Regions from separate parts of the Desulfovibrio intestinivivus genome, predicted to be linked through region 3. Evidence: predicted binding sites of a transcription regulator. Region 3 holds the regulator's gene; each other region holds the start of a gene.
What was found. The regulator sigma-54, encoded in region 3, starts transcription at its own class of promoters, with help from an activator protein. The targets are predictions, from matches to a motif close to CTGGCACGGNNNNTGCTT.

Region 1: the regulator sigma-54 is predicted to act here: its motif matches at 1,358-1,375, upstream of speB (agmatinase).
Region 2: the regulator sigma-54 is predicted to act here: its motif matches at 1,243-1,260, upstream of ACUZ9P_RS03630 (flagellar hook protein FlgE).

What each region holds. Positions count from the first base shown of each region.
Region 1 covers NZ_JBRBQT010000001.1:922,095-924,355, forward strand. Annotated here, with positions in the region: gene panB (3-methyl-2-oxobutanoate hydroxymethyltransferase) at 1-368, opposite strand, end outside; gene speB (agmatinase) at 365-1,252, opposite strand; gene ACUZ9P_RS03895 (hypothetical protein) at 1,527-2,063, opposite strand; gene ACUZ9P_RS03900 (class I SAM-dependent methyltransferase) at 2,074-2,261, opposite strand, start outside.
Region 2 covers NZ_JBRBQT010000001.1:861,396-863,656, forward strand. Annotated here, with positions in the region: gene ACUZ9P_RS03620 (pyridoxal phosphate-dependent aminotransferase) at 1-742, shown strand, start outside; gene ACUZ9P_RS03625 (rhodanese-like domain-containing protein) at 793-1,212, shown strand; gene ACUZ9P_RS03630 (flagellar hook protein FlgE) at 1,462-2,261, shown strand, end outside.
Region 3 covers NZ_JBRBQT010000001.1:2,902,700-2,904,960, reverse strand. Annotated here, with positions in the region: gene ACUZ9P_RS12420 (CTP synthase) at 1-27, shown strand, start outside; gene ACUZ9P_RS12415 (hypothetical protein) at 41-274, shown strand; gene rpoN (RNA polymerase factor sigma-54) at 322-1,746, shown strand; gene hpf (ribosome hibernation-promoting factor, HPF/YfiA family) at 1,783-2,261, shown strand, end outside.

The DNA of each region.
Region 1 (2,261 bases), 2.0 Mb from region 3:
ACTTCTGGGGCAAATTCCGCGCCGCCTTCAAGCTTGACCGCCTGGGCACGGCCTTCAGTCATGAGCCGCCCGGCGTTGCGCACGGTATCTTCCACAGAAACGTGGTAGCTCATAAAGGGCATGTCGCAGACCACAAGGGCTTTTTGCGCACCGCGCGCCACGGCGGCGCAGTGGCGCACCATGTCGTCCACTGTGACGGAAAGCGTATCGGGATAACCCAGCATCACCATACCCAGCGAATCACCTACAAGCAGGGCATCCACCCCGGCCATGTCCATGACCCGTGCGGTGCTGTAATCATAAGCCGTCAACATGACGAGCTTTTCCTGCCCTTTGGCCTCACGGAAGGTAACTATGGTATTCTTCATGACTGAGCCTCCTTCTGATTGGCATCGTGGGCCAGCCCCATGATGAGGTGGGTAAGCTTGGCAGCCGTAAAGTCCGCATGGTGCAGGCCCTCAATGGGGGCCAGTTCCACCACGTCCAGCCCCACCACGCGGCGGCCCGCCACGCAGCGTTCCAGCATGTACTGGGCCTCGCGCCAGTTGATGCCGCCGGGCGAGGGCGTTCCGGTGGCTGGCATGATGGACGAATCAAGCCCGTCCACATCAAAGGTGATGTAAATATTTTTGGGGAAATCCTCGGGCAGGGGCAGCTCCGGCAGGCCCACGCGGGCAAGGAAGTAGGCGTCGTAATGGGTGACGTTGAACTTCTTGCGGATCTCGGCTTCTTCCCGGCAGAAATCGCGCACGGCAAACTGCGTGAGCGGCAGGCCGAGGTCGGCCACGGCGCGGTACATGACGCTGGCGTGTGAAAAGGGGCTGCCCTCATACTGGGGCCGCAGGTCGGCGTGGGCGTCAAACTGCACAACGCCAAAGGATTCGCCCGTTTTTTCAGCCTGCCGGGCCAATGCCCGCAAGGCTCCAAGCGTCACGGTATGCTCGCCGCCCAGCACCACAGGCACGGCCTCGCAGGCAATGGCATGGGCCACAGCGGCCTCTATGCGGTCAAGCGTGTCGGTTATGGGGCCAGCGCAGTCCACGGCCTGGGCGGTAAAAAAACCTGACTCGCCCGGTGCGAATCCGCATTCCCAGGCCTCAAGCTGGTGCGATGCGGCAAGCAGGGCCTGAGGGCCTTTGACCGTGCCGCTGCCATAAGAAACGCTCTGCTCCAGAGGGACGGGGATAATGTGAAACCCTGCCTGCTCCGGTGCTGACTGGGGATATTCAGAAGCCAGAAACTTATCTTGCATTTGTGATCCTGCCGTGATTTGACATAAAAAAACGGCCCGCTTGGGGAGGCAGGCCGTTTCGGTTGGAGGAGACTGTCAGCAAAAGAAAGGAAGGTACTTTCTAAGCTGCAATGGCCGTGCCATAAAAAACAGCATGCGAATAATCATCTAACATGTTGTTTTTTATTTGTAATTTATTACAGCCCCTCTGGCGATGCGTTAAAAATGTTTAACCCTACTTGCCTGTGCCCTGCCTGGAAGGCGCAAAACTGTACAAAATATTTTCTTGCACAGCCTACTGCACAGTGTCCTTGCTCGGCGCAACAGCCGCACCCTGCAAAGAAAGGGACAGCTTTTCGGCCAGTTCGCGCGCGGCGGGCGTATTGCGCCATTCGTCAAAGAGTTTCTGCCAGCCGCCAAAATCCACAAAGTTGCGGTCAAGCTGTTCTTCGTGCATCTGCACCCAGGCGTTGAAAAGCTGCATCTGCACCTGGAAGGTGGAGCTCTCAAAAATCATGGTCGCAGAATCGCGGGGCATGACCTGACCGTCCACATGGGCCAGCACAAAATTACAGACCGCGCGGCGGGAGGTTTCAAAGGTCACTTCCTGACCGTTCATTTCTTCTGCCAGGGGCAGCAGGCGCGGGAACAACTCGCTGATGCGCTCCATGGCCTTGACCGGCACTGCAATGAACAGGGCGGGCTGGCCGTCCGTGGCGGCAGGGGCATCGGGCTTTTCAGAGATGAAATAAAAACGCAGCCAGTTCTCGAACATGACGGCTTCCAGAACCCTGGCAACGCCATTCTGAAATTGTTCTTGAGCTTCGGGCATGGAGACTCCCTTAGTGTTTTACGGCCACGACCCGCAGCCGCCGATAATCAGCAATCCAACCGCCGTTATTCCACATGGATGCGCGCAGGGCATCCGCCACGGCGGCAAAAACCTTTTCCTGAGCCTCTGGGGCCACGCAATCCAGATCCTGGGCAAAAAACTGGGCCATCCAGCGAGCAAGGCCTTCTTCCCCGCCTT
Region 2 (2,261 bases), 2.0 Mb from region 3:
CATGAGCAAGGCCGACACCTTTGCGCCCGATCTTGCCGCGCTTGAAGAAGCCATCAGCCCCAAAACGCGCGTGGTGCTCATCAACTCGCCCAACAATCCCACCGGCGTGATTTACAGTCGCAAAGACCTCAAGGCGCTGACCGAACTGCTGGAAAACAAGAGTCAGGAATACGGCAAGCCCATCTGGCTGGTGGCCGATGAACCGTACCGCTTCCTTGCCTATGACGGTGCGGAAGTGCCTTCGGTGCTGCCGCTCTATCCTTACGCCGTGGTCATCAGCTCTTTTTCCAAAAATCTTTCGCTGCCTGGCGAACGCGTGGGCTTTGCCGCCGTTTCGCCCCTGCTGCACGAAAAGGCCGAGCTCATGGCCGCCCTCACGCTCACCAACCGAATTCTCGGCTTTGTGAACCCGCCCGTGGTGGGCCAACACATCATGGCCGCCGCCCTGGGCAGCCAGGTTGACCTGAACGTCTACGCCGCCCGCCGCAAGGCCATGGCCGAGGTGCTCAAAAACGCCGGATACGAATTCCAGATGCCCGCAGGCGCGTTCTACTTCTTCCCCAAGGCTCCCGGAGGGGATGATGTGGCCTTTGTGAACAGGCTGGTCGAAGAACGCGTGCTGGCTGTTCCCGGCTCCGGCTTTGGCTGCCCCGGTTACTTCCGCCTGGCATTCTGCGTGGGCGAAGAAGTGATCCGCAAGGCTGCCGACGGCTTTGCCAAGGCCCGCGCCTCCGTAAAATAACATCGCAGGCAGGCCCCCAGCCCGATCTCAAACCACTACAGGTAGCAGAAATGACGCAGACCCACTCCGCAACGCCATCGCGCGGCAGGCTTTATGGCCTGATGTCGGCGCTCGCATGCTTCCTCTTGCTTGCTGCCGTTCAGGTTTCCGCCAAGGATATCAGCGTGAAGGACGCCGCAACCCTGTTGCAGACCCCTCCTCAGGGGCTGACCATTGTTGACGTGCGCACCCCGGCTGAATTTCGCGAGGGGCACCTTGCAGGCGCAATCAACATGGACTTTTTCGGCGCATCCTTTGATTCGCAGATACTTGGCCTGCCCAAGGACAAGCCGGTGCTGCTCTATTGCCGCACGGGCAATCGCTCTGCCGGAGCCTACGACGCCATGGAAAAAGAAGGGATAACCAACATTCTCCACATGAATGAGGGCATCACGGGCTGGCAGAAACAAGGCCTGCCGCTGCAAAAATAGCGCGCCGCTGTAGCGCAAGCAGCGTTACCGCTGGCACGGATTCTGCTTCTATTCAGGGCGGAGAGGAAGATTTTTCCTCCCCGCCCTTTTTCTTTGCCTAAACATATGCGCGACTTACGCGCCGCAGGCAAGGCGCGCCGCGCACACGGGCGGCGCAACGGCATGCGTTTTCACAACAGAAACGTCTTGCTGTTTGGGGCATCGTTTCCGGGCAAGGGAAAATTATTCCCTCCCGACAGGAGGCAGAGCATGAACTCGTCATTGTTTATCGGCGCCACAGGCATGAAAACGTTGAGTAGCGGCATGAACGTTATCTCAAACAACATCGCCAATGTGAGCACCATCGGGTACAAGCAGCAAACCGCTCTGTTCTCTGACGTTTTTTACGCGCAGCAAGGGGCCATAGGCGACTGGTGGGATGCGCAGACCAATTCCAAGGTGGCCCTTGGGCAGGTAGGGCAGGGCGTACAGATGGACGCAGTGCTCACGCGGTACAAGCAGGGGGGGCTTGAGTCTACCAACACCGTTACCGATATGGCCATCAGCGGCAAAGGTTTCTTTCAGGTAACGGACAAAACCGGCGAGCAGTATTACACCCGCGCGGGCGACCTCCGGCCCGACAATCAGGGAGTTTGGCGCACACCTGCCGGCATGGCCCTTATGGGCTACAAATACGCGGAGGATGGCACCAAGGGCGGTCTGGCGCAGGTTACAGTTGACAGATTCGCCAAGATGCCCGCCAAGGCCACCACGGCTGTTGATATGCGCTTTAATGTGGGACAGTCCAAAGACACTTCCAGCGACCCCGCAAATCCCTATTTCAGCCTCATTGGTCAGTATAATGCCGCCAACGTGCCTCCCATGAACAGTTCCAGCTACGGCTACGGGCAGAGCATTACCCTGTATGGTGCCGACGGCACGGCCCACTCGGCCACAATCTATTTTGACGGCGCGCCTTCCACAACGCCCGGAACGACCGTGGAGTACCTCATTGCCTCGGATGCCGATGCCAAGGGCGGCAAGGCCCAGCCCCTGATGGCGGGCACCCT
Region 3 (2,261 bases):
GCGGCGAAAAAGTTCGCCAAGGTGTAATTTCGCAGCGTTAATGCAGCGAGGCTTGTTGGTTTTCACCAAGCTTGGGTATCGCAAAATCGCGCAAAAAGGGGAGGGCATTGCCTTCCTCTTTTTTTGTGCGCAGATTATTTCAACGGCGCAAAAACTGCGCCAAATCAGGTTTTTTGCGCTGGCAGCCCCTGCCGCAGGCTGGGGATGCCGTGAACCTGATCTTGCAACTGTTAGCTATTGCATAATTTTTGCAGATGTGGCACAGTACTTGTAAACAGATAATTCTATAGTCCTATGGCTAGTTAAGGCAAAAGAGCACACATGGCACTGGAACTACGGCAGCAACTCAAGCTGTCACAGCAACTGGTAATGACCCCGCAATTGCAGCAGGCAATCAAGCTGTTGCAACTCTCACGCGTGGAACTTCTGGAAACTGTGCAGCAGGAACTGCTTGAAAACCCCTTTCTCGAAGAATCTTCACTTACTGACGATGCCTCCCAGGAGCAGCACGAGGAAAGCCGCGAAGCGCCCAAGGAGGAAGTATACGACAGGGAACTGGCCAAGGACGCCGACTGGGAAGATTACCTCGGTGAGTTTGCCAGCACCCCCCGCCTTTCGCAGTCGCGCGAATATGAACTTGCCGAAGAAATTTCGCCTCTTGAAGCCCGCTATGCGGCCAAGCCCACCCTTGAGGGACATCTGTTCTGGCAGTTGCGCCTTTCTTCGCTGACAGAAGAGCAGAAGGCCATTGGCGAGGTCATTATCGGCAATCTCTCCTCAGCCGGGTATCTGCAAGCCACCATTGAAGAAGTGGCCGAAATGGCTGAGGTTGCGCCCGAGGCCGTGCTGCCCGTGCTTGAAAGGGTGCAGCTTTTTGACCCCATCGGCGTTGCCGCGCGTGATGCGCGCGAATGCCTGATGGTGCAGATCAAGAACCTTAATTACGCCCGCGATCCCATCCTTGTGGAGCTGGTGGAATCCCACCTTGAAGACCTTGAGGCCAAGCGCTACAAGCCCCTGCTGCGAAAGTTCAAGCTCGATATGGAAGAGCTCAAGGAATATCTGGATATCATCCAGAGCCTTGACCCATTGCCCGGCGCAAGTTTTGGCGGCGGTGAGCCAACTTATGTAAGCCCCGATGTATTTGTGTACAAGATGGGCAGCGAATTTGTGATTTTGCTCAACGATGACGGCCTGCCCCAGTTGCAGCTTTCGGCCATGAGCCAGATGAACATAGGCGGCTCGGAGAAGGAAAAGGACTACTGTTCCGAAAAGATCCGCTCCGCCTCATGGCTTATCAAGAGCCTGTATCAGCGCCAGCGCACGCTTTACAAGGTTATGGAAAGCATTGTGCGCCATCAGCAGCCGTTTTTTGAAGACGGCGTGACCAAGCTCGCGCCGCTCATTCTCAAAGACATTGCAGACGACATCAGCATGCACGAATCAACGGTGAGCCGCATTACCACCAACAAGTATGTGGCAACGCCCCACGGCATCTTTGAATTGAAGTTTTTCTTTAACAGCGGCCTTGAACTCGATGACGGAAGTCAGGTAGGCTCAGAAAGCGTCAAGGCTCTGATCAAGAAATTCATCTCTGAGGAAGATACCCGATCCCCCCTCAGCGATGAGCGTATCGGCGAAATGCTCAAGGAGCGTCTCAAGGTCAATATTGCGCGGCGCACGGTGGCAAAATACCGCACGGCGCTTGATATTCCATCTTCGTCAAGGCGCAAGGAGCATTTCTGATTCCCCGTCGAGTGGCTCAATACTTAGGAGGAACTTATGAACATCTCATTTGCTTTCAAGAATTTTGAAGCCTCCGAACATCTGAAGAAGTATGCCCGTCGCCGCATGGAAAAGCTGGGACGGTTTTTTGGCAAGGCCTCTGGCCTTGACGTTGCCGTTGTGCTGACAGTCGACAAGTTCCGTCATCGCTGCGAAGTGACCGTTACGGGCGAGGGCCTGCATATCAACGCCACGGAGCAGACTTCGGACATGTACGCCGCCATTGACCTTGTGACAGACAAGGTTGAATCGCAGATCAAGCGCCAGGTGGCCCGCGTAAAGGCCCAGCGGCGGCACGCCCGCAATACGGATGTGGACGTGTTTACTTACAACCTCGATGCCGAAGCCGACGTGCAGCAGCCCGTTGACGGCACCGACCGCCTCGCCACCAAGCCCCTGCATCTGGATGAAGCGCTCATGCAGCTTGATTCCATCGGCAGCGAGTTTCTGGTGTTCTTTAATGCAGAAAACAACCG